3 regions of the Paenibacillus sp. NPDC058174 genome follow, and region 2 is predicted to be linked to each of the others. Evidence: predicted binding sites of a transcription regulator. Region 2 holds the regulator's gene; each other region holds the start of a gene.
The links. Region 2 encodes LexA, which represses DNA repair genes until DNA is damaged. Its sites were predicted from a motif close to CGAACATATGTTCG; they were not measured.
Positions count from the first base shown of each region.

Region 1 (10,837 bases), 900 kb from region 2:
CACCAGTAGCGAAGATAGGTTCGCAATTTGCGCAGCTCCGTCAAGAATGGCCGAATTCGGCCAATTCCAACGAATGCAGCTTCGTTAATTAGCGAAACAGGTTCGCTCGAGCAGAGTCCAACAACAAACCTAGTACATGAAGCGAGTGCACCAGCCCTCCAGCGAAGCAGCTTCGCAAAAGAGCGAAGCGAATTTCGCTAATTGGAGCGGACGGAGGCGCGTGGAACTGTGCAGCGAACCAATCTTCGCAACTCGAGAACCTAGGTTCACCAGTAGCGAAGATAGGTTCGCTATTTGCTCAGCTCCGTTAAGAATGGCCGAATTCGGCCATTTCCAACGAATGCAGCTTCGTTAATTAGCGAAGCAGGTTCGCTTGAGCAGAGTCCAACGACAAACCTAGTATATAAAGCGAGTGCACCAGCCCTCCAGCGAAGCAGCTTCGCAAAAGAGCGAAGCGAAATTCGCTAATTGGAGCGGACGGAGGGTCGTGGAACTGTGCAGCGAACCTATCTTCGCAACTCGAGAACCTAGGTTCACCAGTAGCGAAGATAGGCTCGCTATTTGCTCAGCTCCGTTAAGAATGGCCGAATTCGGCCATTTCCAACGAATGCAGCTTCGTTAATTAGCGAAACAGGTTCGCTCGAGCAGAGTCCAACGGAAAATCAAGAACGACGAACAAAGCTTAGTTAGTTAGCAAGTTCCAGAGGGTACACGGCTTCTGCTCCAACTGGACTTTCGGAGGTGGCGACATCGTAAATCGCTCATCCATCGCTGCAAAATGCATCCTATAGCCATTCAAACGAACCAAATATTCAAATCTTGCCAGACTCTAACCTAGCTGCTCTTCTAGTGTTCATCCATCTAATAGGGTTGTCAGCAGCGGAAAACTATGACAGTATGGATAGCGACTATATGGATCTGGAGGAAATGAATGATGGCTGCTTTGCCCAACTGCCCCAAATGCAACTCCGAATATACGTACGAGGACGGAAATTTATTCGTTTGTCCCGAATGCGCCCATGAGTGGGATCTTGCTGAGGATACGACAGAAGACGTTAAGCTGGTAAAGGATGCGAACGGGAATCTGTTGAACGACGGTGATTCTGTAACCGTAATAAAAGATTTGAAAGTGAAAGGCAGTTCATCCGTTCTGAAGATCGGAACCAAGGTGAAGAACATCCGTCTCGTTGACGGCGATCACAATATCGATTGTAAAATCGACGGCTTTGGCGAAATGAAGCTCAAGTCCGAATTTGTCAAAAAGGCGTAATATAGGAAACAAATATTTATGAATGGACGTCCTTCTGTGCATCGGAATTTCCGATATGCAGGAGGGCGTCCTTGTTTAGATACAGTAATAAATTTCGGAAAAAGGGAACACCGATAGTCTGTCGAAAATAATGGGTATGATCTCTGGAAACTCAAACCTTTTTTCATACAATCTGTGGACGAGGTTTTCTGTTACCCTAGCTATTTGTCGGAGCCCCAACGAACGGGCACCTTATATACTTATTGATTGGAGAGATGCCTGAATGAAAGTAAAACGAATTGTTGCTAATATCGCGGCAGATAAGCTGGAAGCAGCGCAACTGTTTTATGGGACGGCGCTTGGCCTTGAACGGATGATGGACCATGGCTGGATAACTACTTATGGTTCAGATGAGAAGTCAAATGTACAAATTAGCATTGCTTCGCAAGGCGGAAACGGCACTCCGGTGCCTGATCTATCCATAGAAGTAGACGATGTTGATGTTGCCCTTGAGCGTATGAGGGAAGCCGGCTTTCCAATAGAATATGGGCCGACAGATGAAGATTGGGGAGTTAGAAGGTTTTACGTTCGTGATCCGTTCGGCAAACTTGTTAATATACTAGCCCACATCAACTTAAGCAAAAGCGACAGTAAACCCGTCGGATTGACTGCGGCTGCTGGCTTTCAAGTAGGTATCCGCAGAACGCTGCCCGTTTCCAGAGAGCAGGCATGGGCATTTATAACCTCAACGGAGGGCTTGAGCTTATGGATTGGGCAACTGCCGAAGCTGGAGCTGACAGTGGGCGAAACGTTCAAATCCGATGAAGGTGTAACAGGACAGTTAAAAGTCGTCAAGCCGCTGCATCAGCTCAGACTGACTTGGCAGCCCAAGGATTGGGATCGTCCGTCGACTTTGCAGATCCGGCTCTTGTCTGACAAGCCGGATAAAACGACGATCAGCTTTCATCAGGAGCAGTTGGATCATGCGGCAAGACGGGAACAAATGAAGCAGCACTGGGAGAACGTGCTGACTATCATCGCCGAGCGCGCAGGTAGGCAGCTTTAAATAGAGTCTGCTTTGTCTAACTCAGGGTGAAAATTAACAGGCAATCAGCCGATATAAGGTAAGGAGGAGGGATTGCAATGGATATAGCCGCTTTATCGGTATCGTTGAATCAATCTGCACTATCACAAGCTGTTGGCATTAAAGTGCTGAGCATGGCCAATAAGCAAGCCGAGCAGCAGGGTCAGGGCATCGTTCAGTTAATGAATGCAAGCCTTAATCCGAACGTAGGCCAAAACCTGGACATCCGGGTATAGCCATCCCAAAACTTAGCTTAACTACTGGAAAGAAAACTGTATGCGACCACAGCATACAGTTTTCTTTTTATTTTTTCAAAAAAAGTATAGTAATAAAGTAGGGAAAGGATGGTATGATAATAATTATCAGTGCTATCCATTCACTCACCCGTTCAGAGAGGTGCAACCTTCACGTGAAAAATGCTAAAGTGAACTTATTTCTTCTTCTCTTCCAGATGGCCTATGCCTTGTCTTTGCTGGCTTGGATTCTGGTTGCGTTTACCTCGTTCATGCTGTTCGATTCTCCGGGGTCATTGGGTGACGCGGCAACGATTGCCTTTTTTATTTACGTCTGGATCTATCCGCTGGCTCTGATAGGAACGATAGCGGCCAGTTGGCTGCTTTACCACAAACGGAGATTTAAAACAGCGGTATGGGTGAATCTTGTACCGCTGCTATGGATTCTCCCATTGATTGTACTGATTTACGTGAGTTAGACAAAGGTTGGACGTCCTCCTGGGACGTCCATTTTATTTGCCGCAAGCCCCAAATGACCGAATAAACTTCACTCATTTACTCTTATTCCTTATGCGAATGCTAACGGAAAATACCGTTAATATATTTCGAGATTAGGCTGCCGATGCTTTTTCTCGCATATTCACGAGTGACCGCAAATCCACCGTCATTGCCGCGGCAGGTATAACGGAACAAGACGATACCCTCCGTATGCTCCTCCTCATGCACGACAATACCCGCGTGATCAAGTGCTTGATGGGTTGCCGCCAAATCTGTGCGCATTTGTGTCAGCACGATTCTAGTTGCTTTGACAAACAATGGGCGAAGTGATCTTGCGCGGCTCTCAATATCGGTTAAATTTTTCTCCACGATGCGATAGGCCATTGGCAATAATACCGAATCATGCATCAATTGAAGCTCGTCACGCGCAGCCGCAGGCGGCGCTGGAGGCCAGCCGTTTGAAGCGGCGATTTCGTATTCCGTATGCAATGCAGGCTCGTGAACTGTTGAAGCATTCGGCCTCAAGCAATCCGAATATCCGTTATCCATTAGTTGCTTACTATTCACTGTCATTCGTAAGTCACCTCTCTTTCATTATATGCGAACATACGTTCTTTAGTCAAAAACAAAAAAATGAGTTCTTAAGATTCTCTGGAAAAGGAATGTTACGGAGCAGCCGATCATAATGTCTGCCCGTATTGCCGCATATACATAAGAAAACTAAAGCTGCAAAGGATGAACGCGTTTATGGATATGGGCAATTTGCGGGAGAGGATCAAGCTGCTGACGAATGAATTGCTGCACCGTCAGTCGGCTGACGGCGCTTGGCGGTTTTGCTTTGATTCCGGCGTCATGACCGACAATTATTTGATTATACTAATGACCGCACTGGGGATAAGAGACCCGGGCTTCATTCACGCCTTGGCAGTGCGAATTGCTTCATCCCAATACCAGAATGGAGCATGGAAGCTGTATCCGGATGAGCCGGAGGGCAATTTAGAGACGACAGCCGAATCCTGCTATGCGCTTTTATGCGCTGGATATTATCGGCCGAGCGATCCGCGTATTTTGCTGGCCAAACAGTTCATTCGATCTAAGGGTGGATTGTCTGAGGCGCGCAGCCTGCTGACGCAAGTTATTTTTGCCGCAACCGGCCAAGCGGAATGGCCGCGCCAGCTGCGGATTCCGCTGACCGTATTTTTCTCTGAGCTTGGCGTCGGTTTTGATTTGTTTTCGCTTTCGGGCCATGCCCGCGCGCATTTGATTCCGACACTGATCATGTCGAACAAGCAATTTTATGTGAGAAATGCGAATATGCCTGATTTATCGGATCTGTTTCTGGACGGCCCTAAGACGTTCAAGAACGATCGAACCTGGATTTCGAATCTGCATGAGCTGTTCTCGGCGCTTCCGCTGGCCAGTACGCTGGCTTCCATTGGCTCCGCGGCTGCGATGGAGCAAGCCGAAGCTTATATGCTGGAGCGGCTGGAGCCCAATGATACGCTGCTCACGTACGAGACTTCAACCGTTCTGATGATATTCTCGCTGCTAGCATTAGGGTACACCGCGGACGATCCTTTGATCAGCCGGCTGCTGCAAGGCATCCGTTCGCTGCAATGTATGGATCGTGCACATATTCAGATCGCGACGTCGGAAGTGTGGGACACGGCACTACTTAGCCATGCTTTGCAGGAGGCGGGTGTCGCAATCGAATCAACGGCGCTTCAGAACGCGGCTTATTATTTGGCTGCCAGACAGCAGACCCGCAAAGGCGATTGGGCGATCCGAAACCCTCATACCGAGCCTGGGGGCTGGGGATTTTCCGACATCAACACGCTTTATCCTGATGTAGATGACAGCGTCGCCGCGCTCAGGGCGCTGCTTCCGTACCGGGAGAGCTACAGCTTCCCGAATGGTACAGCCAGTTGGCAAAGAGGCCTGAATTGGGTGCTGGCGATGCGTAATGACGATGCGGGCTGGCCCGCTTTCGAGCGGAAGGGGAAATGGATGCCGGCCAGCCTTTTCCAGTTCGAAGGCTCAACTGACGTTGCTACTGATCCTTCTACCGTAGATTTGACTAGCAGGGTTCTCAGTTTTCTTGGCAAGGATTTGGTCATGACGATCGGCCATCGCTGGATTGACGACACGGTGCAGTGGATTTTGTCTCAGCAGACGAAGGAGGGAAGCTGGTACGGGCGTTGGGGGATTTGTTATATCAACGGTACCGGGGCGGCGTTGCAAGGCATGTCCGATGCAGGCATGGCAAGCGATCATCCTGCTATTAAAAAAGCCGCGAACTGGCTGCTGAGCATTCAAAATGAGGATGGAGGCTGGGGAGAGTCCTGCTTGAGCGACAAGGTGAAAAGGTACGTGCCGTTAAACGCCAGCACGCCTTCACAAACCGCATGGGCGCTGGACGCGCTTATTGCCGCCAATGATAAGCTTACACCGGAGATTGAAAAAGGAGCCGAAGCGCTGCTTCGTACGCTGGAGCGGAGGGACTGGACCTATTATTATCCGACCGGGGCAATGCTGCCGGGGAGCGTCTACACGCACTACCCAAGCTATAACTATATTTGGCCGCTGCTCACTTTGTCAGCAATAGTGAAAAAATACGGTTCGTAATCATGTACGATAGCTGGATCGATATGGTAAGATGGAACCGACCTTATATTTCCTTTTAACGGACAGAGACAAGAAAGAGAGATTGTCATGACTCAACAACTAAACTTGTTTTTGCAATTGGCGGATGCCGTCATCATCACAGATGTCAAGCATACGATACTGCGCGTAAACGGTGCATACGAGAAGATTACAGGCTATCAGGAAGAAGAGATCATTGGGAAGCGTGCCGGTATTCTGCGTACGCCCTATACGTCCCAATCTGTCTACGATGGCATGAAGAGACAAATTCAGGCCGGACGGCCGTGGTCCGGTGTATTTACGAACCAGAAACGGGATAAGGAGCTGTGGCACTCCTTTATTACAATTACCCCATTCGACATTGAAGGCGAGCTCTATTATGTAGGAGTATTCCGCGAGCTGGAGAAGCTGAAGCAAGGTCTTTATTTGGACGAAGATCGTGCCAGCCGGATGCAGGGTTCTTTGCTGAAGGTGCTGGCTATTTCCTGCGAAATTCGCGATCCGGGAACGGAAGCGCATCTGTCGCGGGTGCAGAATTTGACTGAGCTGCTAGTGGAAAGACATAACGAGAGGCTGGAACTGGCCTTGCCGAAGGTAGAGCTGGCACGCATTGCCAATGCCAGCATTTTGCATGATATCGGCAAATCCGGCATTCCCGAAGGCATATTGTATAAGCCGGGGTCCTTAGCCGATTATGAAAGAACGATCATTGAAATGCATCCCATTATTGGCGTTGATATCGTCGATAAAATATTCGCTGAGCTGGATGATGAGTTGTTTGAAAGTGAGCTTCAAACGGCGAAAAACATTATTTTATACCATCATGAAAGATGGGACGGCACCGGTTATCCGCATGGCTTGAAGGGTGAGTCTATTCCGCTGGAAGCAAGGATCGTCAGCGTTGTCGACGTATTCGACGCATTATCAACGAAGCGTGCCTATAAGGAGAAGTGGAGTCTTGATTCGACGCTAGACTACTTGCGCGAACAGCGCGGCAGGCAGTTTGATCCAAGCGTTGTTGATTCGTTTCTGTCGCTGGCAGATGACGGACAGCTTATTCCGCATTTAGCTGCTCAGTGAGCAGGCGGCTTCCACATAAAAAGCACCGAGCCCATGGGGCCGGTGCTTTTTGGCATGTTGTATTAAGGAAGCATGTTGCCCGCTGCTGTGTAGATTTGGTACCATTCTTGCCGGGTCAGCGGAATGTCCGAGCCTTTGCAGGAGTCTATTAAACGTTGAACGTTTGTTGTGCCAAGCACCACTTGAATGTTCGCAGGGTGGCGCGTAATCCAGGCAACGGCAATAGCCGTGTTGGTTACGTCATATTTGGCTGCGATGCTGTTGATCACTTCGTTAAGCTCCGGATAGTTTTCCAGATCACCGAGGAACGGGCCGTTGAAGAAGCCTTTTTGGAACGGCGACCATGCTTGTACAGTTATTTCATTCAAACGGCTGTAGTCCAAAATGCTGCCGTCGCGATTAACCGATTGGTCGATATTCATATTAACGGCGATGCCGGCGTCAACCAATGGCGTATGCGCGATGCTGAATTGGAGCTGGTTAACGACGAGCTTTTGCTTCACATATTTTTGCAGCAGCTCGATTTGCGCCGGATTTTGATTGGATACGCCGAAGTAGCGTACCTTGCCGCTCTTGTGAAGCTCTTCGAACGCTTCAGCCACTTCTTCCGGCTCAACGAGAGCATCCGGGCGGTGCAGCAGCAAAATGTCGAGGTATTCGGTGTTCAGCCGCTTCAGAATGCCGTCCGTCGATTCCAAAATATGCGCTTTGGAGAAGTCGAAGTAACCTTTGCGGATGCCGCATTTGCTTTGCAGAATCATTTTCTCACGAATGCTTGCATTCATTTGAATGGCTTCTGCAAAATAAGATTCGCATTCTCCGTACGAAGGACCGTAAATATCAGCGTGGTCAAAAAAGTTGATTTCCTCATCCATAGCTGTGCGGATCAGCTTCTCCGCTTCGGTCAACGAAAGCTGCTTAATGCGCATGAGGCCCAGAATAAGATTGGACACCTTCAAGTCGGTATTGGCAATATCGATGTATTTCATTTTTATATAATCTCCCTTCAATCGGCTTTACTTTTTCAAGATATACGATAGAGTTAACTCTAGGTCAATCTCGAATTTGAATTTAATCAAACTTATCGTTAGCGTAACCTCAAAACGACCTTTTATTACCAAGCGAAGCTGGAGGGAAAGAGATGAATTACACCATTTCGCAAGTGGCCAAAAAAACAAACTTATCGATTTACACGATACGTTACTACGATAAAGAGGGGCTTCTGCCCTTCATAGACCGGGAGAACGGGACAAGGGTTTTCCATGAGCAGGATGTTGACTGGATCGACCTGATCTGTTGTCTCAAAAATTCCGGCATGCCGATCAAAGAGCTCCGTACGTTTATCAACTACTGTACCGATCATGACGCCGTCGTCGAGAAAGGGCTGGAAATCCTCATCAAGCATCGGCAAAATGTTGAGCAGCAGCTTCGCGACACACAGCGCAATCTGGAGACGATCAATTATAAAATCGAGCATTTACCGCAGATGTACAGAGAGAAATTCGCCGTTCGCGAGCAGCGTAAGACTGAGCTTGGGGCGGGGAATTCTGAAGGCAATAGCTCGTTGAATTGACTCCTTTTTTAGTGGCGTTGGCAGACCACCGTATTCTTCTCTTTCGCTAAATGAATATAATAGGCGAAAGAGGAGAATGGTTAGCTAGCTTCTTAAACCTCCTCTAGCTGGTGAACTGTCCTTGTAGATGCCGATGAACCCTACCACATCCAAACTGGCCTCTCCCATAATGCTCGACGGCAATCGATTAAACCTCTACAAACTTTCCACGAGCATCAGATAACAGTTAATCAATCCAGCGACCCCAGTAACTCAAGCGGATAATTACCTCTCCTAATTTGTCATTCCCGTCACATCAGGCTGCTAACCAAACACCCACTAACTAGTTGCCTCTGCAGCACCGTCGGTAAACTAAATACTCTCTAGCTAGACGCCTTTGTAGCATGGGCGGTAAACCAGACCTTCTCTAACTAGTCGCCTCTGTAGCAAAGGTGGTAAACTAAACTTTCTCTAATTAGTTGCCCCCCCGCTGGATGGTGAACAAAATGCAAAAGTGCATGCTGATAAACGCTAAAAGGGCCAAAATGGCCATCAAAATGTAAAAGTACATTTGAAATCGCTCGTTTCTGCGAAATCGGACTGTTTTGGGCCAACCAACCTGCACATTTGCATTTTGAAGCGGGAAAACATCGAAAAAATGGCTCACAACCTGCAGTTTTGCATTTTGATTAGCTAGCCGCGGCCAATAGCGAATCTGCTTCGCTATAGAACGAATCAAACTTCGCTATATTACAGCTAATTGAAGGTGATTCAGCTATAGCGAACTAAACTTCGTTTTTCGAGAACGCAGCTTCACCAACAGCGAAAATCTCTTCGCTAATGCGAGAGGACGGCCTGAAATCACACGTTTTGACCACAATTAGCGAATCGGTCTTCGCTAAAAAGCGAATCCGCTTCGTTGTCCATAGCTTCAAGAAGATTTGTGCCGGCCGAATAGGGTGAGCGGAGTGTTTTGAGTTCGGGCTGACTTTTCGCAGGTTCTATCCATTAGTCATCGTGTAAGCGATGCGAGAATGGAATCAAGAACGGCAGTACGAACCAAAACGCGCAGCGACCCCGGTGTGGTGCGTTACGCACACTGGACGCCATGCAACACGCAGCGACCTCGGGTACGTTGTACGCGCATGTAAAAAGCTGCCGAGAAATCTCTCTCGACAGCCCACGCCAGTCACGTTCACATCGCCCAGCGTCTCTTCACCGCAACCGCACCGATTAAACGTAAACCTTCACCGTCTTAATCTCAAACGGCCGGAAATCAAGCGATACTGAGTTTCCTTTCAAGGCCAGCTCTTCCTGCGCCTCTTCCAGCATGTTGGCGATAACAACGCGTTTTGGCGCCTTATCGAACGTTAGAAGAGCGCCTTTCACCGCCGAACGTTCCGCTTCATAGAGGCGGATGACATAGGCGTCATCGTCCTCAGCCGGCTTCACCGCTTCGACAATAACGTTTGGAGCGTCAATCGCGAGGAAGGATTGCTCCTGCGCAGCAGCTCTTCCGCGAACCGAAAGCGCAGGCACATTCAGCTCGTAGGCCGGGCGAATGACGGTTTCTGCTGCAAAGCCGCCTTCATGCGGCAGCAGGGAGTAAGTCACTTCGTGAATGCCGGCATCGCCGCGCGGGTCAGGGTGAGCGCCGCCCTTGTGGAGCGTCAGGCGGATATCAGAACCCATTACGGATACGCCGTATTTGCAGTCGTTCAGCAGTGCTGCGCCAAAGCGGTTTTCCGACAGATCCGTCCACTTATGCGCGCATACTTCGAACATCGCCTGATCATACGGCGTATTCGTGTGGGTTGGACGCTCGACATGGCCGAACTGCACCTCGTGGCGGGCCTGCTGAGCGAGCAAATTGACGTCGAAGCCGACCTTGAGCAGCTGGTGCTTCTCGCGCCATACGATAACCGTCTCGAAGTCGACTTGAGCCGAATCCGAGTGGAACACCATATGCTGCGTAATGGATGATTGCCTTCCGATCTGGTATTCGCTGCGCAGGCGGAACTGAAGCGGGCCGTCTGCGGCGACTTCACGGGCGACGAGACGGGTTTGCAGCTGCAGCTTGCTGAAAATATCACGGTCGATATCCCAGTTGTCCCAAGCGCCCGGCAGGTCTTCGCCCATCAGGAAAGCGTTGAGCGGATGGCCGCTGCCGCGAAGCTCGCGCCTGCTAGCTTTATGAACGAAGGAATCGATATAGCCGAATTCGTCAAAACGAACCCGAGCATGCGGCGTATCCAGCGTGCCTGCTGTCTCGTCATAGCGGAACGGAGAAGGCGCATCCACCGCGTCCGCCCCTGCATTTTTCAGTGCAAAGACACGCGACCCGATAGCCGGTATCACTGTCTCTCCTACGAGCAGCTTGTGGCTGCCGAATACATCGGTGATCCGCTGCGAGAGAAGCGACTCGTCCGCCAGAGTCTGATTCTGAGACAAGCCGGCAATAGCAACCGTGCCTTTGCGGTCCCAGCTCAGCGTATTCC
Region 1 covers NZ_JBHVUY010000001.1:1,864,859-1,875,695, reverse strand. Annotated here, with positions in the region: gene ACFVVF_RS08590 (zinc ribbon domain-containing protein YjdM) at 935-1,270, shown strand; partial or broken gene ACFVVF_RS08585 (VOC family protein) at 1,533-1,877, shown strand; gene ACFVVF_RS08580 (SRPBCC family protein) at 1,914-2,315, shown strand; gene ACFVVF_RS08575 (YjfB family protein) at 2,393-2,569, shown strand; gene ACFVVF_RS08570 (hypothetical protein) at 2,743-3,045, shown strand; gene ACFVVF_RS08565 (YhjD family protein) at 3,146-3,637, opposite strand; gene ACFVVF_RS08560 (prenyltransferase/squalene oxidase repeat-containing protein) at 3,812-5,689, shown strand; gene ACFVVF_RS08555 (HD domain-containing phosphohydrolase) at 5,777-6,787, shown strand; gene ACFVVF_RS08550 (aldo/keto reductase) at 6,850-7,776, opposite strand; gene ACFVVF_RS08545 (MerR family transcriptional regulator) at 7,929-8,360, shown strand; gene ACFVVF_RS08540 (alpha-mannosidase) at 9,573-10,837, opposite strand, start outside.
Region 1: ACFVVF_RS08565 (YhjD family protein) is a predicted target of LexA. The motif match lies at 3,666-3,679, and genes of this name have one in related genera.

Region 2 (10,837 bases):
TTCGTGTTTCTGGCTAAGCAGGGCTTCTATGACGGATTGACCTTTCATCGCGTCATGGAGACGTTTATGATCCAAGGCGGGGACCCGAAAGGAAACGGTACAGGCACACCGGGCTATTCGATACCGGACGAGCTGGATACGGAACTGAAATATGAGCCTGGCATCGTAGCGATGGCCAATACCGGTAAGCCGAACTCCGGCGGAAGCCAATTCTTTATCAGCACGGGCAAAGATTCGGAGAATCTGAATCAGATGCCGAACTATACGATCTTCGGCAAAGTGACGGAGGGCATGGATACGGTACTTGCCATTGCAAAAACTCCGGTTAAGGAAACGAAGCCGATCGAACCGGTCATTATCGAAAAAGTCGTTATCGTACAATCATAGTTATACAGTGCCGCCGTCCTTTCATAGGGCGGCGGTGTTGTATCTGGAACAGGCAGGCTTGGTTTATTTTGCAAGGCCGCTGGAGAAGAGCGTTAAGTTATGGTAAGCTTTTTACAACGCTATCCATCAACATTGAAAGCCATCCGTTTGTGGCTTATCTCAACGGAAAGGTACGTTCCGTATGAAACGAAAATTTTCGGACCGTGCGAACTGGCGCCGCATTTTGCGGAAGAGCTATTCGTGCTTGGCGCTCGACAATGAGGAGTTCAAAGGACTGGTGACCTTCTACCGGATCCATGAGCTTCGGGACCCGCTTTGGAAAGAGTATAATGGGCGCAGGCTTTGCCTGGCGGACCGCGGCTATTTGTGGATGCAGCATTTCCCCCGGGGCGAGCATTTTGTCGTGACGACGATGTTCGATGATAAAGGTCGGGTCGTACAATGGTATATCGATATTTGCAAGACGCAAGGGTTGACCGATCAACAGGTTCCTTGGTTTGACGATCTGTATCTGGATGTCGTGGTTCTGCCGTCTGGAGAGGTGTTCCTGCTTGACGAAGACGAGCTGGAGGACGCTTTAAGACAGGGCGATGTAACGGGCAAGGAAGCCGCATTAGCACGAAAGACAGCCGGAAGGCTGCTTTCTAGCATTCGCAACGGAAGGTTCCGCTATTTTACAATGAGCCTGAAGCATCGCAAGAGCTTGTCGGAGCGAACCGGAGAACTAAGCGAATCATGATGGAACGTAATGAGAGGAGCAGCTGACGCATATAACGAATGCGATTTCGGGTTCGTTGGCGGCTGCTCCTGTTTCTTTTTGAGTCAGAAGGCATACATAGACCGATCTCGAATTTCACCTGTTAAATCTGTTAATATGGCTCATTCCGATAGAATACACTTGTAATGCGGGATTTTGCCGGACATCTCTTCGAGAGTGTTCGCGGGCAAAGACCGGCACAGCGAAGGTGCAAAGGATGGGGGATGCAACAGATGAGCGGACATGTCATTTCGGGATCGAATAGTAACGGATCAAGACCGTCCCGTCAAATTAACGTTGTGCTTAGAAGCCAGGAGCCTTACCAAATGGCGGCAGCCGCGCCGGCTCAAGCGCCGGAGAGCGAGGCGCTGCCAGCGGTAAAGCCGCTGCCGGCCACGGACCATTTTGCCGATATTCAGAAAGAGCTTGAGCCGATGGTTGGCATGGATAATGTGAAATCGCTCGTCTTTGAAATTTATGCTCTGCTCTATATTAGCCGCATGCGATCCGAGGCAGGGCTGGTTGGGGGCTCGCAGGTCTATCATATGATTTTTAAAGGGAATCCGGGGACAGGGAAGACGACGATCGCCAGAATTGTCGCCAAGCTGTTTCAGAAGATGGGAGTTCTGTCCAAGGGCCATTTGATCGAAGTGGAGCGGGCCGATCTCGTTGGCGAATACATTGGTCACACTGCTCAAAAAACGCGGGATCTTGTGCGCAAAGCGATCGGAGGCGTTCTGTTTGTCGATGAGGCCTATAGCCTGGCACGCGGCGGGGAAAAGGATTTCGGCAAAGAGGCAATTGATACGCTGGTAAAAGCGATGGAGGATCACCGCAATCAGTTCGTCCTCATTTTGGCGGGGTATCCAGCGGAAATCGATCTTTTTCTCCAGACGAATCCCGGCCTGCCGTCGCGATTTCCGATCCAAATCGATTTTCCAGATTATACGGTCGATCAATTAATTCAAATTTCCGAGCTGATGACGAAGGATCGGGATTATTATTTGATGCCGCAGTCCATATTTAAACTAAGGCAGCATTTGATTCAAGAAAAATTGAATGACCTGTTCTCATTCAGCAATGCTAGATATGTGCGCAACATCATCGAGAAGTCGATCCGCCATCATGCGGTCCGGCTGTTGAATCAATACGCTAGCGGCGTTCCGCCGAAGCAGGAGCTGATGGCAATCAAGCCGGAGGATCTGCGGTGGGAGCCAGCTTCGAAATAAAGCGCTGCAAAGGAGCCATCGATGCGAGAGAAATCGTATGATACCGGAACGGACCTGCAGGAGAAGGCCGTTCTGGTCAGCTTAATTACGCCTGAAATAAAGAGAGAGCAAGGTGACCCTGAGCATTCTCTTCAAGAGCTGATTCAGCTTGCGGAGACGGCCGGCGTCGAAGTATTGACCACTATGGTGCAAAACAAGGAAGCGCGTGATACGAAATGGTTTATCGGCAAGGGTAAGGTGGAAGAGCTGCGTGCCATTGCAGAGGAGCTTGGAGCGACTACGGCTATATTCGATCAGGAGCTGTCCGGCGCACAGGTGAGAAATCTGGAGGAGTCGCTTGATCTGAAAATCGTAGACCGTACGCAGCTGATCTTGGATATTTTCGCACAGCGGGCGAAAACCCGTGAAGGCATTATTCAGGTCGAGCTTGCTCAGCTCAGCTACTTGCTGCCGAGGCTTTCCGGCCATGGCAAAAATCTGTCCAGGCTGGGCGGCGGCATCGGTACCCGGGGACCGGGCGAATCCAAGCTGGAGACGGACCGCAGACATATTCGCGGACGGATTTCCGATCTGAAAGCACAGCTTGAAGAAGTCGTGCGCCACCGCAAGCTGTACCGGCAAAGACGGAAAAAATCCGGTGCGATTCAAGTGGCTCTTGTCGGCTACACGAACGCTGGCAAATCTACTTTGCTGCGCGTGCTGACGAATGCGGATGTCTATGTTGAGAATCAGCTTTTTGCAACACTGGACCCTACTTCACGCATACTGGAGCTGCCTAACGGCAGAGAAGTGATTTTGACCGATACGGTCGGCTTCATTCAGAATCTTCCCCATGACTTGATCGCCGCTTTCCGGGCGACGCTGGAGGAGGTCAATGAGGCCGATCTTGTTCTGCATGTCGTAGACAGCAGCTCACCAATGCGTGAGGAGCAGATGGCGGTTGTAGACCGTATTCTGGAGGAGCTTGGCGCCTCGGGCAAGCCGACGATTACACTGTTCAACAAGAAGGATCTGTACGAAGGCGATATGCGGCAGATGCTGCGCGGCACGAGCGGCGATTCCATTCTGATGAACGCGTATGATCCGGGAGATCAGGAGACGCTGCGCCAGCGTATTCAGGACAAGCTGACTGGAGATACGATTACGTTTGTACTGCCTGCCGACCGGGGCGATTTGATCGCTTTGGCTTATCGCAGCGGAGAGGTCGTTGGACAAGAGGTTGATGACGATAACGGCAGCCTGCGCTTGAAGGTGCTTGTGAGCCGCCAGCAGTATGAGATAAATGGTTATCGGCTGCGGCCCTACATTCAAGTATAATTTTGGATATGAAGATTGAAGCGGCAAACGCCGATATATGGATTAGCAGACACGAGGGAGAGAGTAAGCGAGTATGAAAGAGCAGCATGGATTTATTGAGGGAATGGAACAGGCAGAAGATGCCGTATGGCAGCAATTAGAGCAGCTTGCAGAAGGGGCGGAGGCGCTTGCTCAAGAGCAGCTGAAGGCGGTTGACCGCATTGCGGAGCGCAATCAATGGAAAGTGATTCAAGCGTTTCAACGCCATAAGGTGAGTGATTTTCATTTTACGGGCTCCACCGGTTACGGCTACAACGATCGCGGGCGGGAAGTGCTCGATCTCGTATATGCCGACGTTTTCGGTGCCGAGGCCGCTTTGGTGCGCCCGCATTTCGTGTCCGGCACGCATACGATTGGCGTTGCTTTATTCGGACTGCTGAGACCCGGAGATGAGCTGCTGTACATAACGGGCACGCCATATGACACTTTACATAAGGTCATTGGCAAGCCAGGCGATGGGACAGGCTCCTTGCAGGATTGGGGAATCGGCTACAACGAAGTGCCTTTGCTGGAGGGCGGGGCGCTGGATTGGGAGCGTATAGAACAAGCCATTAACGGGAACACGAAGGTGATTGGCATCCAGCGTTCCCGCGGTTATAGCTGGCGTTCGTCTTTCACGGTTGCAGAAATTGGCGAGATGGTGCGGCGGGTTAAGGCGATTAAATCCGACGTTCTTGTCTTTGTCGACAATTGCTATGGCGAATTTACCGAGCTGACGGAGCCTACACAGGTTGGCGTCGATTTAATGGCTGGCTCACTGATTAAAAATCCGGGAGGCGGCTTGGCAGCGACAGGGGGCTACATTACCGGGACAGCTGCCGCAGTAGAAGCTGCTGCTTACCGTCTGACCGCTCCCGGCATTGGCGGGGAAGTAGGCGCAATGCTGGATACGCTGCGTGCTATCTATCAGGGGCTGTTCCTGGCGCCGCATCTCGTCGGACAAGCTGTGAAAGGAAGCGTATTTGCGGCAGCCTTGTTCGAGCAGCTTGGCTTTGAGACGCAGCCGCGCTGGAATGCGCCGCGTACCGACTTGATTCAAGCGGTTCGTTTCGGAGGCGCCGAGCATCTGATTGCCTTCGTGCAGGGCATTCAGCAAGCAGCCGCGGTCGATTCACATGTAACGCCCGAGCCGTGGGATATGCCGGGTTATGAGCATCCCGTCATTATGGCGGCAGGAACCTTCATTCAAGGCGGCAGCCTGGAGCTTTCTGCGGACGCGCCGATCCGCGAGCCGTATATCGCCTATATGCAAGGCGGGCTCACTTATGCGCATGCGAAATATGGCGTTTTGACCGCGTTAAAACGGTTAATTTCGAGTGATTTAATTGTGATTAAACCTTACATATCTTGACACGTATTTGGAAGGGATGTTAGAATGTACGTATAAAAGAGATACTGGAAGGTTGATGCGACATGGGTGATGATATACGTAGAAATATGGCCTTGTTCCCAATCGGCATCGTCATGAAGCTGACGGATCTAACGGCCCGCCAAATCCGTTATTATGAGCAGCATGAATTGATTGTGCCTGCTAGAACGGCAGGCAATCAACGTCTATTCTCATTTAACGACGTGGAAAGACTTCTTGAAATAAAGGCGTTAATTGAGAAAGGTGTTAACATTGCCGGGATTAAGCAAGTGATGAATCCGGTTTCGAAGGAATCCGACGATGCGACGCTCGTGAGCGAGCAGTCGGAGACGAAACGGAAAGAGCTGTCGGAAGCGCAGCTTCACCGTCTGCTGAAGCAGCAGCTGCTGGAGAAGCGCCCTGGTCAGGCCTCCCTGATTCAAGGCCAGCTGTCGCGTTTTCTGCATAAACGCTAGAAGAGAAGAAGATCAGGGAATGATTAAAGCGATTTAAGGAGATGATCTTGTGAGCTACACGAAAGCTGATATCAAACGCATTGCGGAAGAACAAAACGTTCGTTTTATCCGACTTCAATTTACGGACTTGCTCGGAACGATCAAAAACGTAGAAATTCCTGTCAGCCAGCTGGACAAGGCGCTGGACAACAAAATGATGTTCGATGGATCTTCCATTGAAGGTTACGTTCGGATCGAAGAATCTGACATGTACTTATACCCGGATCTTGATACTTGGGTTGTCTTTCCTTGGGTTTCGCAAGACCGCGTAGCCCGTCTTATCTGCGACATTTACATGCCGGACGGCACTCCGTTTGCAGGCGACCCTCGCGGCATTCTGAAGCGTGCGCTGAGGGAAGCTGAGGAAATGGGCTATACAGCGATGAATGTTGGTCCAGAGCCGGAGTTCTTCCTGTTCAAAACCGACGAGCGCGGCGAGCCAACGACTGAACTCAACGACCAAGGCGGCTACTTCGACCTTGCGCCGATGGATCTTGGCGAGAACTGCCGCCGCGAAATCGTATTGACGCTGGAGGAAATGGGCTTTGAAATCGAAGCTTCTCACCACGAAGTGGCTCCAGGCCAGCACGAGATCGACTTTAAATATGCGGATGCGATTAAAGCAGCCGATCAGATCCAAACGTTCAAGCTCGTTGTCAAAACGATTGCAAGACAACATGGCCTGCATGCAACGTTCATGCCGAAGCCGCTGTTTGGCGTAAACGGCTCTGGCATGCACTGTCACCAATCATTGTTCCAAGGCAATACCAACGTATTTTACGATGAGAGCGACAGACTTGGCCTTAGTGCTACGGCTCGTTACTATATGGCGGGGATTCTGCAGCATGCCCGTGCAATGGCGGCAATTACGAACCCGACAATCAACTCCTACAAGCGTCTGGTGCCTGGCTACGAAGCGCCTTGCTATGTAGCTTGGTCCGCGAGCAACCGCTCGCCGATGATTCGGATTCCGGCTTCCCGCGGCCTCAGCACGCGTGTTGAAGTTCGTAACCCGGACCCTGCAGCCAATCCTTATCTGGCGCTGGCTGTTATGCTGAAAGCCGGTCTGGACGGCATTCAGAACAAAACGCAGCTTCCGGCTCCAATTGACCGCAACATCTATATTATGTCGGAAGAAGAGCGCATCGAATCTGGTGTTCCTAGCTTGCCGGCCGATCTTCGCGAAGCGCTTGACGAGCTGCTCCGCAGCGAAGTCATCTGCGACGCGCTGGGCGACCACGCGCTGGCTCACTTCTACGAGCTGAAAGAAATCGAGTGGGACATGTACAAGACGCAAGTTCACCAATGGGAGCGCGATCAGTATCTGACGCTCTACTAATACAGGAAATCCCCGGAGCTGGAGCTCCGGGGATTTTTTCTGTCCATTAAGGTAACTGGCTCGTTACTTCTATTGTTGCTCCAGAGTATCAGGATACACGATCGTATCGAACACTTCTCCGGATTTCTCGTCCTTCACTTTGATCGTGACTTTTGTTTTGTCGGAGTCTACGCCTTGGAAAATTTGATAGTACATGCCTTGCATCCCAAATCCGAGGGCGGCAAAACCGTCCATACTGCCTTCATAAGCAGCTTTATCGACAATCATCTCATACTCATCCATCGATTTGTTATAGGTTACATCTTTGATAGAAGCGAACGTACCTTCTTCTTTCAGCGTCTTATTCGAGTCCGCTATGCCGTCTTCCATCTCTTTCAGCATTTTTTTATGGTCGGATTTGGACATCGTATACGTAAGGGAGCCATCCTCATTTTTTGTAGCTTCCTTGACGCCATCTTTCTTCGCTTCAGCGATCACTTGGTCTAGGTCAGCATCTTTAAACATGGAGGCAGGCAGCGTAATTTTTACGTTTGTGAGGTTTTTATCAACCTCGACACCTTTCTCTTTGTCCGTTTTCTCTGCATTATTCGTTTGTTTTACAGGCTCGGATGTGTTTTTCCCGTCGCTCGAGCTCGAGCATCCTGTAAGAATAATGGCGGCAGCGAATAGTGCGATTGCAAGTTTTTTCATCATTTCCTCCTAAAATTTGTGTCCCTAGTATTCTACTATAAAACCCACATGTTTCCTATTATTTTCTGAAAATAATCGAATAATGTCCGATAATGGAAAACTAAATCACGTTTAATCGCTGATAATTGTCTGCACTCATAAAGCGGAGCCTGCCAAGATTGTGATCCAGATGTTGGTGTACTAAATCATTTACGCTTGGTATCGTCGGCTTCACAGTTAATCTTCCTGTGATTGAGATTGAGAAGAAACAAAATGCAAATGTGCAGGTGAATGAGCCTGAAAAGGGCTAAAATCGCGATCAAAATGCAAAAGTACATTTGAAATCTCTCTTTTTCACTCAGAAGCGGCTTTTTGGGCTGATCAAACTGCACATTTGCATTTTGAAGCGGAAAATCGACCAAACAGCGGCGCACAACCTGCAGATTTGCATTTTGATCCATAGAGCCCAGCTTGAACCGAGCAGATTCAGCAGCAGATGCTGGAACTTTTTTTATCTTGCATCAAGAACGTATGTTTGGTGTATAATAGGAACAAACGTTCTATGCGAGGCGATGAGATGAGATGGAGAGATATATCGGTAAAGTAGTACAGCTTATTTACTTGGATCGGAAGCGCAATGTAAGCATACGCAACGTTCAGGTCATATCCGTGAAGAACGGCCGAATGAAAGGCTACTGCTTGTCGGCGCAAGCGATTCGCATTTTTAATTTGGATGGCATCGTGGACGTTGAGCTAGCGGGAAGAGGCGGGGGAGGCGGCTTGTTATGGGAGCGCAAAGCATAAATGAAGAAGAATATCGTCTAATCCAGGATTATTGCATTTTGCCGTTTGTCAGGGATGCGGTTATGAATAACTCGAAAGCGATGATGGAGTCCGGCTATTCCATGAAAATGCTGTACGTGAAGAGCAGTGAAATGGTGCTTCGCATAATCGAAGAGGATATTCGCAGCGTTCGTTCGCAAGTGCGGAAGCTGAAGGCAAGCATTGCGGAAGTAAAACGGAATGACGATGGCATATTGTATGAAGTTATTTTGCGGGGATATAAATCGGAGTACGCACTGCTTCGCCATGTTGTCAAAAAAGAAATGGCGAATAAGCTGCAGCGGTATATCGGCAGCCTGTTCCGTTAATGATGTATTGAAAAAAGACTGTCCCTGCTAGCGGATGCCTAATCGCATCTGCTTTAGCGGGGACAGTCTTTTTGGGCCAGCTTAGTGGATATCGCGGAAAAGTCCGATTACTTTACCGAGAATGGTCACGCTGCGGAGGCGAATCGGCTCCATCGTCGAGTTCTCCGGCTGCAAGCGGATATGATCCTTCTCGCGGTAGAAGCGCTTGACGGTCGCTTCGTCTTCCTCAGTCATTGCAACGACGATATCGCCGTTGTTAGCCGACGGCTGCTGGCGGACGATGACGTAGTCGCCGTTATGTATGCCAGCTTCGATCATGCTTTCACCGATTACGTTAAGGATGAAGACGTCGTCATCACCGACGAACTGCGTCGAGATAGGGAAGTATTCTTCAATATTCTCCGTTGCGGTAATAGGTACGCCAGCCGTAACCTTCCCGACGACCGGGATTTGAGCTACGGAAGGGCGGATGATGCCGTCCACATCTTCTTGATCTAAAATTTCAATCGCGCGCGGCTTCGTCGGGTCGCGGCGGATAAGGCCTTTCTTCTCTAAGCGATCCAGATGGCCGTGAACTGTGGAGCTGGATGCTAGACCGACCGCTTCGCCGATTTCACGGACAGAAGGCGGATAGCCTTTCTCCCGGACCTCATTCTTTATAAATTCAAGGATCGACTGTTGACGGTTGGAAATCTTCGACATGAGATCACTCCAAAAAATAGATTTGTAAAAAATTATAGCACAGAACCGGAGTTCGTACAAACATAAGTTCCTAAAAACAAAAGTTCGCATTTTTCTATTGACTGCAAACACCTGTTCGTGTAATCTGAGAACAGAACAAATGTTTGGGGTGCTGATAATCATGATGATGAATATTTCGAATCCTTCTTTTTACAAGACCATACATAAGGACACGCCGGCTAGCCGCGCTGTGTTAGAGACAGTGAAGCAGTCTGCTCGCCGTCATTTACTCAAATGGGTCGTATGCGCAGCATTAATGGCGCTGTTGCTTTCAAGCTTCTTGTTGATGCAGACGAACGCTTCGGGCGGACATACTATACCTGGAGCAGATGAACAATTAATTGTAGTCTCTTCAGGCGATACGATTTGGGGCATCGCTCAGCGGTATACGAAAGACGCAGACGATATCCGGTTCAATGTCTATAAGATTAAGGAACGCAACCAGCTTGCCACTGTAACGATTACGCCGGGACAGAAGCTGATCGTTCCGAAGCTTTAATATAGAAAACAAGCGTTAGAACTGATAGGACAGAGCGGGGCCGATACGGCTTTCGACTGTCCTTTTTTGCTTCTTCCTGTCCTTGCCTTGACAATTGAAGGCGTGAAAAGTCAAAATAGGTAAGAGTGTTTAATTAGACAGCAAGTGGGGTGAGCATATAATGGGTCAATTAATCGATCGAATCAACGAGCTTTCACGTAAAAATAAAACCGTTGGGTTAACGAAGGAAGAGCTCGCCGAGCGCGACGAACTGCGTAAGAAGTATTTAGAAAACTTCCGTAACAATTTCCGGCAGCAGCTGGATAACATTGAAATTGTAGATGAACCGGATGCGAACAAGCAATAATCCAATACGAAGGTTATGCCGGATTTTGGAATTGGAGGGGAACGGCCTGCGCTCGCATGAGCAACGGTCATTTCCGCCGCCGGCTGCGCTGCATATACACACTACATATTTAATAGGAGGAAAACGGAAGTGTCACGATCGTGGGAGCGCAAAGTGCGCAAAAATATGAGTCAGATCAACAAAGCCCGCAAAAAACAAGGTTCATCGGGCATCGTGCTGGGCTCCGAGAAAAAGGACCGCTATACCGGAAGAAGCTTTATTGCACCGATTCTGTTGATTTTGTTTATCGGCATGTACGTCATTCTTGTAAGTTCCGACCCTTCATTTAAGGCGGGAACGATGTTCTATGTGACAGTAGGCTGTTATGTGCTGCTGGCGCTGGTATTCTTCTTCCGCAAGCCTTATCTTACTGTAGGCAAGGATTATGTGCAGACCCGCAAGCTGACAGGGGACAAGCGTCTGAATCCAGCCGCAATTAAAGGCATCAGCGTACAACGCGG
Region 2 covers NZ_JBHVUY010000001.1:969,819-980,655, reverse strand. Annotated here, with positions in the region: gene ACFVVF_RS04405 (peptidylprolyl isomerase) at 1-387, shown strand, start outside; gene ACFVVF_RS04400 (ribonuclease FAU-1 family protein) at 569-1,126, shown strand; gene ACFVVF_RS04395 (AAA family ATPase) at 1,378-2,373, shown strand; gene hflX (GTPase HflX) at 2,395-3,690, shown strand; gene ACFVVF_RS04385 (methionine gamma-lyase family protein) at 3,794-5,080, shown strand; gene ACFVVF_RS04380 (MerR family transcriptional regulator) at 5,143-5,553, shown strand; gene glnA (type I glutamate--ammonia ligase) at 5,603-6,931, shown strand; gene ACFVVF_RS04370 (hypothetical protein) at 7,001-7,624, opposite strand; gene ACFVVF_RS04365 (hypothetical protein) at 7,807-8,061, opposite strand; gene ACFVVF_RS04360 (WYL domain-containing protein) at 8,183-8,404, shown strand; gene ACFVVF_RS04355 (YhjD family protein) at 8,386-8,751, shown strand; gene lexA (transcriptional repressor LexA) at 8,833-9,453, opposite strand; gene ACFVVF_RS04345 (LysM peptidoglycan-binding domain-containing protein) at 9,614-9,991, shown strand; gene ACFVVF_RS04340 (DUF896 domain-containing protein) at 10,152-10,337, shown strand; gene ACFVVF_RS04335 (hypothetical protein) at 10,467-10,837, shown strand, end outside.

Region 3 (10,837 bases), 730 kb from region 2:
ATTTGATATTACGGAGCCGCTTTATGTCAATGTCGGCCGTGCCGATCTGACTGTTATTACAGTCGATGGCATTACGGTTAACGATGGCGATCAAGCGAGATCCAAAAAAGTGCTGCTCAGCCCGCTGCAGGGCGAAACATCGGGATCGCCGACGCCGCCAGCCGATGGAGAGAGCACGGAGGCGCCTTAATATTTATTTAAATCAGTTGATAGAGGAGAGCTGCGTACATGAGTTCCGAAAGTTCGTTTGACATTATTTCCAAGGTAGATATGCAAGAGCTGAACAATGCGATTCAGCAAGCGGAGCGCGAGATCGAGACACGCTTCGATTTCAAAGGAAGCAAAAGCAGCATTGCACTGGAAAAAGAAGAGCTAGTTATTATATCGGACGATGAGTTCAAATTAAACAGTGTACTCGATATTTTGCAATCGAAAATGGTTAAACGGGGCGTGCCGATTAAAAATATGGATTACGGTAAAGTCGAATCCGCATCGGCACATACGGTCCGCCAGCGCATTAAGCTGCGCCAAGGCATTGATCAGGAGCATTCCAAAAAAATCAATACGCTGATCCGGGACTCCAAGCTGAAAGTCAAAAGCCTGATCCAAGGCGACCAGATTCGTGTATCCGGCAAAAGCAGGGATGATCTGCAAGCTGTAATGGCGCTGCTTCGCGGAGCGGATCTCAAGGTGGAGCTTCAGTTTACGAACTACCGTTAATGCGCTTCGGGAGAGGGCACTAATCGGGCGAAAAGCGAGAGACAACGGCGTTTATAGCGCAGATGCTCTCGCTTTTGACATGCGGATTAAGCGTGTATTATACTTGACTATAGCTTTTCGGATATGAGCTGGGGGACGCACAGATGAGAGAACAGTTACAGTTAGGTTACACAATCAACATGAACAGCGGTATGAGCTCGCAAGCGGCTTTTGCCCGGGAGGTATCCGCATGAACCTGGCAAATAAGATAACAATCGTTCGAATTTGTTTAGTACCGATCATTATGGTGTTTTTGCTCGTTAATTTCAATTTGCCGCATTTCGCATTCAGTGACTATCAAATTACATACAATCAGATTATAGCGGCAATTATTTTTATCGTGGCGGCAAGTACAGACGGACTGGACGGCTATATTGCAAGGAAGAACAAAATCGTAACCAATTTAGGCAAGCTGCTTGATCCATTGGCAGACAAGCTGCTCGTTGCAGCTGTATTGATCTCGCTCGTGCAAATGGATAAGCTCGCTGCATGGATGGCAATCATCATCATTAGCCGTGAATTTGCCGTTACCGGCCTGCGCCAAATTGCTTTACTTGAAGGAAGCGTAATGGCGGCAAGCAAATGGGGCAAATGGAAGACAGCCATTCAAATTACGATGATCATCTCTTTGCTTCTTAACAACTTCCCATTCCATTTCATCGATTTTCCGTTTGACATTATTTCCAGCTGGGCAGCGGTTATCATTACCGTCTACTCCGGAGTAGACTATTTTGTCAAGAACAAGCACTTGATTCCGGTTCAATAACATATACCGCCGCATTTCGCCAAACAAAGCATCTTCCCGTGAAGGGAGGGTGCTTTTCCATTCAAATAACGGGCAGGGGGCATTTTCATGAAAGCAGAAATTATCGCAGTCGGCACGGAGCTATTACTGGGGCAAATTGTGAATACGAACGCTCAATTTCTATCGCAGGAGCTCGCTGCGCTAGGTATCGACGTCTATTATCAGACAGTAGTGGGCGATAATCCGGGGCGGATCCGGTCGGCTATCGAGACGGCCAGGTCGAGAGCAGACCTGCTCGTCTTTACAGGCGGTCTTGGACCAACCCAGGATGATCTCACCAAGGATGTACTGGCTGCTTACTTGAACCGCGGCATGTCCATTCACGCCCCGTCGATGGAGCAAATCGAGAAGCTGTTCAGCTCGCGCGGCATTCATATGGTGGAAAGCAACAAGCGCCAAGCCCATACGATTGACGGAGCCGACCCTTTATTTAATGAAGCCGGACTAGCGGTCGGCAATGGATTGAGTGCCGACGGCACCCATTATTTGCTGCTGCCGGGGCCTCCCCGGGAGATGAAACCGATGATGGAGGGAGCCGGACGCGAGTGGATTCGGCAAGCTCTGGGCGAGAGCCAGCCGCTCTATTCGCGGGTGCTCCGATTTGCCGGTATTGGTGAATCCAATCTGGAGGCGAAGCTTCTGGATCTGATTGACGGACAGAGCGACCCGACACTGGCCCCTTATGCGAAAGAAGGAGAGGTCGCCATCCGGGTGTCGACCAAGGCCGCAACGGAGCAGGAGGCTCTTCGTAAAATCGACGCAACCGTTCAGGCGGTCAAGGATCGTGTAGGCGAGCATTTGTACGCGCAGGAGGATATTCCGCTGGAGGAGGCTGTCGTGAGGCTCCTGAGGGCAACCAAACGCACGATGGCGAGCGCAGAGAGCTGCAGCGGAGGTTTGTTTGCCGAGCTTGTGACAAATGTGCCGGGCAGCAGCGGAGAATTTGCCGGCGGGGTTGTGACATATACGAACGTGATGAAGCATCAATTGCTGGGCATACCGATGACGCAGCTCGAAGGCGATGGAGCGCCGGGGGCCATTAGCGAATCAACGGCGGCGCTGATGGCGGAGCGTATTCGCGAAATTGCCGACAGCGACTTCGGGATTTCACTTACCGGAGTGGCGGGTCCGGCAGAGTCGGAAGGAAAGCCCGTCGGGCTCGTCTATTTCGCCATAGCAGAGCGAGGCAAGCAGACGGATGTCCATACGACGCATCTCAGCGGCAGCCGTTCGATCATTCGGGTAAGGGCGGTTAAGGCAGCGCTCTATCGTCTGTGGCAAGCCTTGTCACAGAATGAATCTTAGCATTATCCAAAAAAGGATTGTTTTCATTCCGGATATTGTCTATAATTGTCAATATGACGGAAGAACCGTGGCGAAGATTACTTTGCTGCGGTTCTTTTTTTGCTTATATAGAGCGGGAGGGAGGCGTCGGACAAAAAAAGACGAATGTATGTTCGAAAAAAGACTTGGCAACGAGGAAAAAACAAGGTATCATTACATTATAAATGAAGAAGGATGTGAGTAGCTTGTCGGATCGTCGCGCTGCTTTGGAAATGGCTTTACGTCAAATTGAGAAACAATTTGGTAAAGGCTCCATCATGAAATTAGGGGAATCCACCCATATGCAAGTAGAGATCGTGCCTAGCGGTTCGCTTGCTTTAGATATCGCTCTTGGCATCGGCGGATTGCCAAGAGGCCGTGTAATTGAAGTTTATGGACCGGAGTCTTCCGGTAAGACGACGGTAGCGCTGCACGCTATTGCTGAAGTGCAACGCGTTGGCGGACAAGCTGCCTTTATCGATGCTGAGCACGCGCTTGATCCCTTGTATGCGAGCAAGCTGGGCGTCAACATTGACGACCTGCTCCTCTCGCAGCCGGATACGGGCGAGCAGGCGCTTGAAATCGCAGAAGCGCTCGTACGAAGCGGTGCGGTTGACATTATCGTTATTGACTCCGTTGCGGCACTTGTTCCGAAAGCGGAGATTGAAGGCGACATGGGCGATTCGCACGTAGGTCTGCAAGCGCGTCTGATGTCGCAAGCGCTGCGTAAGCTGTCCGGTGCAATTAGCAAATCGAAGACGATTGCGATCTTTATCAACCAATTGCGTGAGAAAGTCGGCGTTATGTTCGGCAACCCGGAGACGACGCCAGGCGGACGCGCATTGAAGTTCTATTCCAGCGTACGTCTTGATGTACGCCGGATTGAGACGATTAAACAAGGCAATGATATGGTCGGCAACCGCACCCGTATTAAAGTCGTGAAGAACAAAGTAGCGCCTCCGTTTAAGCAAGCAGAGATCGATATTATGTACGGCGAAGGCATTTCCAGAGAAGGCAGCCTTGTCGATATCGGTACGGAAATGGATATCGTACAGAAGAGCGGCGCATGGTTCTCCTATAACGGAGAGCGTCTCGGCCAAGGCCGGGAGAATGCGAAGCAGTTCTTGAAGGATCATACAGAAATTGCTGCCGTTATCGAGAAGCAAATTCGCGAAGCGAGCAATTTATCGGCTACGGCACAGCCAGTTGAAACGTTATCGCAAGACGATGATGATGATTTTGATGAATCCGAACTGGATGATTAATACGAAATAGCAGTAACCTACGCCGTCCTTCAGGGGACGGCGATGCTGTTTTTGAGACAAAGCGAGGGATTTGATGATCGAGATTCAAGCGGTGAAGCAGGATCGCAAGAATCGCAGCCGCTATCACATACATGGGGAGGGCGAGGAGCCCCTTCTAACCGTTCATAAAGATATACTGATCCGGCATCAGTTGCTGAAGGGTCATACCTTCACAGAAGATGAGCTGGCGGCAATCCGGGATGAAGACAGCCGATACAGCGCCTACATAACGGCGGTTGCTTATTTGGGTGCCAAACCGCGAACGAGCAAGCAGATCGAACAATATTTGCAGCGCAAGGAGTTCGAGCCTGAGCATATTTCTTCGGTTGTCGAACGTTTAGAATCCGAGCATATTGTGGATGATGAAGAGTATGCGCGGCAATTTGCTGCGCAGCGTATCAAGTATGCCAGCAAAGGCCGCCGCTGGATCAAGCAGGAACTGCAGCAGCGGGGCGTGTCGAAGCAGGCGGCAGCCGATGCTGCTGATGCCATTGACAAGGAAACGGAACGGGAAGCGGCAGTGAAAGCGGCAGGAAAGAAATGGCGCTCGCTGAAGGGCGACCCGATAGACCGAAAGCGCAAGCTGGTGGGATTTTTGCTGCGAAGAGGTTTTCCCGGAGATATCGTTAAGGATGCGGTAAAATCGGTCATGGAACAGGCGGAGGCAGAAGCGGACGACGAGGAAGATGGGCTTTTGCTTGACAATTGATTTTATCAAAAGATAAAATGAACATGTATTCCTTCTATTTCAGATCAATTTTCCTTCCAAAAGTTGATTTGAAGCGATAATTTTCGTCAAATTGTTAGAAGATCAATCGGTATGAAAACCGGCTAAAACTTAATATCATCCCAAGCTTTTGCCTTGGTGAATGCAACGAGGAGGTGAACAAGATGGACCCTATCTGGATCGTGTTGATCTGTCTCGTTGTTGGCGTTATTTTCTTTGGGATTGGTTATTTTATTCGAAAGTCGATTGCCGAAGCCAAAATTTCCAGCGCTGAGCAAGCTGCTGTCGTCATTGTAGAGAATGCAAAGAAAGAAGCGGAAGCCCAGAAAAAGGAAACGGTACTGGAAGCAAAAGACGAAATCCACAAACTCCGTACGGAAGCTGAGAGAGACATTCGCGAGCGTCGCAATGAAACGCAGCGTCAAGAAAGACGTTTGCTCCAAAAAGAGGAGTCGCTGGATAAAAAATTAGAAGCGCTAGAACGCAAAGAAGAGCTAGTTGCCAACAAAGAGAAACGGATCGATGAGACACAAGACCAAATTGATTCCATCTATAAGCAGCAGCTTAGCGAGCTTGAACGCATTTCGAGCTTGACGATGGAAGATGCGAAATCGATCATTTTATCTAATGTAGAGCAGGAAGTACGTCAGGAAACAGCTCAGATGATCAAAGAGATTGAGCAGCAGGCGAAGGAAGAAGCAGACAAGAAAGCGCGCAACATTATTTCTCTCGCTATCCAACGCTGTGCGGCTGACCATGTGGCTGAAACGACGGTATCGGTCGTTTCGTTACCGAACGAAGAGATGAAGGGCCGCATTATTGGTCGCGAAGGACGGAATATCCGCGCGTTGGAAACTTTGACCGGTATCGATCTCATTATCGACGATACACCGGAAGCGGTCATTCTGTCTGGTTTTGACCCTATTAGACGGGAAATTGCCCGTACTTCTCTTGAGAAGCTTGTTGCAGATGGACGAATTCATCCTGCACGCATTGAGGAAATGGTTGAAAAATCCCGTAAAGAAGTGGATGAACGTATTCGCGAATACGGGGAGCAAGCTACGTTCGAGGTTGGCGTTCATGGTCTGCATCCGGACTTGATCAAAATTTTGGGCCGTTTGAAATATCGGACAAGTTATGGTCAGAACGTGCTGAAGCATTCCATGGAAGTTGCTTATTTGACCGGATTGATGGCTGCCGAGCTGGGCGAGGATATTACGCTCGCGAAGCGTGCAGGTTTGCTGCATGATATCGGCAAAGCGCTTGATCACGAGGTTGAAGGCTCCCATGTGGAGATCGGCGTAGAACTAGCGAAGAAATACAAAGAGCATCCCGTTGTTATCAACAGTATTGCGTCCCACCACGGCGACGTGGAGGCGACATCGGTTATCGCGATGCTGGTTGGCGCCGCCGATGCATTGTCGGCAGCTCGCCCAGGAGCACGTCGCGAGACGCTCGAGACGTATATCAAGCGGCTTGAAAAGCTGGAAGACATTTCGGAGTCGTTTGAAGGCGTTGAAAAGTCGTACGCCATCCAAGCTGGACGTGAAGTCCGCGTAATGGTGCAACCGGAGAAAATTGATGATACGGAAGCGTTCCGTCTGGCACGCGACATTACGAAGAAGATCGAAAGCGAGCTTGATTATCCGGGACATATTAAAGTTACGGTTATTCGGGAGACACGCGCGGTCGAATATGCGAAATAAAGCAACAATTAAATATGGCTTTGCGGAAAAGTGGCTGCCTGTCAGCCACTTTTCCCGTCTATGCGGGTAACAGAAAGTGAGTGACGCAAGCAATGAACGTATTATTTATCGGAGATATTGTAGGAAGTGTCGGACGGGCTGCCCTTAAGCGGGTACTGCCGGCGTTAAAGAGCAAATACAATCCGCATATTATTATCGTAAACGGCGAGAACGCCGCTGCCGGCCGAGGCATTACGGCTTCCATTGCGAGAGAGTTTTTCGAGTGGGGCGTGCATGGCATTACGATGGGCAACCATACCTGGGACAATAAAGATATTTTTGAATGGATAGATGATGAACCAAGAATCGTTCGCCCGGCCAACTTTCCGGAAGGAACACCGGGACAAGGCGCGGCTTTGATTAAAGCTAACGGCAAGAAGCTGGCGATCATCAATTTGCAAGGCCGGACGTTTTTGCCGCCAATTGATTGTCCGTTCCGCAAAGCCGACGAATTGATTGAGCAAGCGAAGGAAGAGACGAATCATATTCTCGTTGATTTCCATGCCGAAGCAACCTCTGAGAAAATCGCGATGGGCTGGCATTTGGACGGCAAAGCTTCGATCGTTGTCGGTACGCATACCCATGTACAGACGAATGATGACCGTATTTTGCCGCAAGGAACCGCATACTTAACGGACGTTGGCATGACAGGCCCGCGCGACGGCGTGCTCGGTATGGAACGCAATGCGGTGCTTCATAAATTTATGACCCAGCTGCCGACACGTTTCGTTGTTGACGAAGGACATTGGCATTTGCACGGTGTATCCGTACAGCTCGATGATGCGACAGGAAAAGCGGTCAAGCTGCAAAAAATTCGTCTTACAGAAGATGAATGGCTTCTTATGTAGCTTTTCGCAAGCTAATAATGCTTCCAAGAAAACGTCAAACCGATTCTTTGAAACTATGAATCGTCATACAATTCAGAACAGTCGGTAAAGTCGCGCAATAAAAGCAGGAATTATTTAACCTCTCTCGAATACTATTTAATAGTGGAATCCATCCATCATTCCCGAGGAGGTCCTTTTTCATGGAAGTATTAAAAGTTTCAGCAAAGTCCAATCCAAATTCCGTAGCAGGTGCGCTGGCCGGAGTTTTGCGTGAACGCGGCGCCGCTGAATTACAAGCTATCGGGGCTGGTGCATTGAACCAGGCGATAAAGGCAGTTGCGATCGCTCGAGGTTTTGTTGCGCCCAGCGGGGTGGATTTGATTTGTGTGCCGGCATTTACAGATATTGTGATCGATGGCGAAGACCGAACGGCGATAAAGCTCATCGTTGAACCAAGGTAGCATTCTTTGAACCGGCTGCTTCGGGCATTCCGCTTGAATTGTTGAACCTGTTTACGTTGTAGACAGGTTTTTTGCTTTGTCGAGAAGCAATACTTATAGGTGAGGTGAATGAATATGCCAATTGCTGATTTTCACTGTGATGTACTCTCCAAGCTGTTAGTACAGCCTGAGCTTACTTTTCTCTATAATGAGGGGGGCAAGCTGGACGTATCCTATGAGCGTCTGAAGCAAGCGGGAACTGTGCTGCAAACGTTTGCGATCTACATACCGGAGCATCTGAACGGCTCCATCGTACCGATTCTGGAGAGCATCGACTTGTTTAATGAAAAAGTGATGACATGCCCGGACATGCAGTTCATTCGAACAAAATCGGACTTGCAGCATTGCCTGTCTGCCGGCAAGATCGGCGCGATGCTGTCACTGGAAGGGGTTGACGGCCTGCAGGGCAATCTGTCACTGCTGAGAGTGCTGTTCGAGCTCGGCGTACGTGCGGCGGGAATAACCTGGAATAACGCGAACTGGGCGGCGGACGGCGTGATGGAGCCCCGCGGGGGCGGCTTAACTGCTAAAGGGAGAGAGCTTGTGAAGGAATGCGACCGTCTGGGCATCATCGTAGACGTGTCCCATTTGTCGGAGCGTGCGTTCTGGGATACGGCAGATCTGGCGAGCAGGACGATTATCGCCTCGCATTCCAACAGTAAGTCCGTTATGAACCATCCCCGGAATTTGACGGATGATCAGATTAAAGCAATCATCGCGCTGCAAGGCAGAGTAGGGATAACCTTTGTTCCATATTTCGTTGCAGGCGGGGAAAAAGTGACGATAGATGATGTGCTGCGCCACGTCGAGCATGTATGCGAGCTTGGGGGCGAGCATCATCTGATGTTCGGCTCGGATTTTGACGGCATCGATCATTATGTGGAAGGCTTGACGCATCCCGGTCAGGTGGAAGACCTTCGTGATGCGCTGCTGAAAAGATATACGGAACGGCAAACGGAAGCTTTTTTTGCAGGCAATGCATTGACCTTTCTGGCAGAGCATTTACCGGATTAATCCGGCAAATGCTCTGATCTTCTTCTGTTATGATACTAATCGAAAATCATTATCGTTTATTAAGCGTTTACATCTTGCAATTTGTTAATCTCCCCTTTACACTTGTTGTGAATGTTTATTAAGATGCTAGAAGCAGGTATAAGCTCTACCTCATAATTATGCTTATATTTCAACCCATAATCATTCATTCATGTATACGGCGTAGGCCATCAAAAAGAGGAGATGGGCATTTTGATCAGTCAATTGTCTTGGAAGATCGGGGGCCAACAGGGCGAAGGTGTAGAAAGCACCGACCGGATCTTTTCCACGGCTCTGAACCGTCTAGGCTATTATTTATACGGATATCGTCATTTTTCATCCCGTATTAAAGGCGGACATACGAACAATAAAATTCGCATCAGTACGAAACCGATTCGGGCGATTTCCGATGATTTGGACATATTGGTCGCATTTGACCAAGAGAGCATCGATTTGAATGCAAAGGAACTGCGCGCTGGCGGCGTTGTAGTGGCAGATGCCAAATTCAACCCGGTTATACCTGAAGGGGTCGATGCCAGGTTATTTGCAGTGCCGATTACGAAGATCGCCGAGGAGCTCGGAACCTCGCTAATGAAAAATATGGTCGCTTCAGGCGCTTCCTGGGCTTTGCTCGGACTGCCGCTGGAAGTATTCAATAAAGCGGTTGAAGAGGAGTTTGGCCGTAAAGGTCCGGCTGTCGTAGAGAAAAATATCGAGGCCGTTAAGCACGGCGCTGAATTTGTATTAGAGCAAGCAGGCGGCCCGCTGGACGCCTTTAAGCTGGATGAAGCCGACGGGGAGCAGAAGCTGTTCATGATCGGCAATGAAGCGATTGGACTCGGCTGCGTAGCTGCAGGCTGCCGCTTAATGTCCGCTTACCCGATTACGCCGGCATCGGAAATTATGGAATATTTAATTAAAAAGCTGCCTAAATTCGGCGGCACTGTCGTTCAAACTGAGGATGAGATTGCGGCGGTAACGATGGCAATCGGCGCGAATTACGCGGGCGTACGTACGATGACCGCCTCCGCGGGTCCTGGCCTGTCGCTCATGATGGAGGCTATCGGTCTTGCAGGGATGACAGAAACGCCGCTCGTTATCGTTAATACGCAGCGTGGCGGCCCTTCGACCGGCCTGCCGACCAAGCAGGAGCAATCCGACTTGAACGCAATGGTATACGGCACGCATGGTGAAATTCCGAAAATCGTAATCGCTCCGGCATCCATTGAAGACTGCTTCTACGATATGATTGAAGCCTTCAACCTAGCAGAGCAGTACCAGGTGCCTGTAATCGTCATGACCGATCTTCAATTGTCGCTGGGCAAGCAGTCTTGCGATGTGCTGGATCTGAACAAAATTCAGATCAACCGCGGCAAGCTCGTAACGGAAGCGCCAGAGCTGGCTCAGCACGAGCTGTTCAAGCGCTATGAGTTTACGGAGGATGGCGTCTCGCAGCGCGTGCTTCCGGGCGTTAAGAACGGCATACACCATGTGACCGGTGTTGAGCATGACGAGACGGGCAGACCTTCCGAGAGTGCCATTAACCGTCAGCGGATGATGGATAAACGTCTGAACAAGCTGAACAACCTGCAAGTGCGTGAAGCGATTCGCGTCGACGCGCCTCACGCCGAGCCGGAGCTGCTTATTATCGGCATGGGCTCTACAGGCGGCACGATTGATCAAGCGAGAGCATGGCTGGGGGAAGACGGTGTTACAACGAATCATATTACGGTTCGTCAGATTCATCCGTTCCCGACAGAGCAGCTATTTCCTTATTTGCAAGCGGCGAAAAAGGTGGTCGTCCTGGAAAACAAC
Region 3 covers NZ_JBHVUY010000001.1:236,984-247,820, forward strand. Annotated here, with positions in the region: gene ACFVVF_RS01045 (helix-turn-helix domain-containing protein) at 1-190, shown strand, start outside; gene ACFVVF_RS01050 (YajQ family cyclic di-GMP-binding protein) at 229-720, shown strand; gene pgsA (CDP-diacylglycerol--glycerol-3-phosphate 3-phosphatidyltransferase) at 950-1,525, shown strand; gene ACFVVF_RS01060 (competence/damage-inducible protein A) at 1,613-2,869, shown strand; gene recA (recombinase RecA) at 3,094-4,152, shown strand; gene ACFVVF_RS01070 (regulatory protein RecX) at 4,226-4,900, shown strand; gene rny (ribonuclease Y) at 5,083-6,624, shown strand; gene ACFVVF_RS01080 (TIGR00282 family metallophosphoesterase) at 6,717-7,511, shown strand; gene ACFVVF_RS01085 (stage V sporulation protein S) at 7,691-7,951, shown strand; gene ACFVVF_RS01090 (dipeptidase) at 8,060-9,004, shown strand; gene ACFVVF_RS01095 (2-oxoacid:acceptor oxidoreductase subunit alpha) at 9,236-10,837, shown strand, end outside.
Region 3: recA (recombinase RecA) is a predicted target of LexA. The motif match lies at 3,011-3,024, and genes of this name have one in related genera.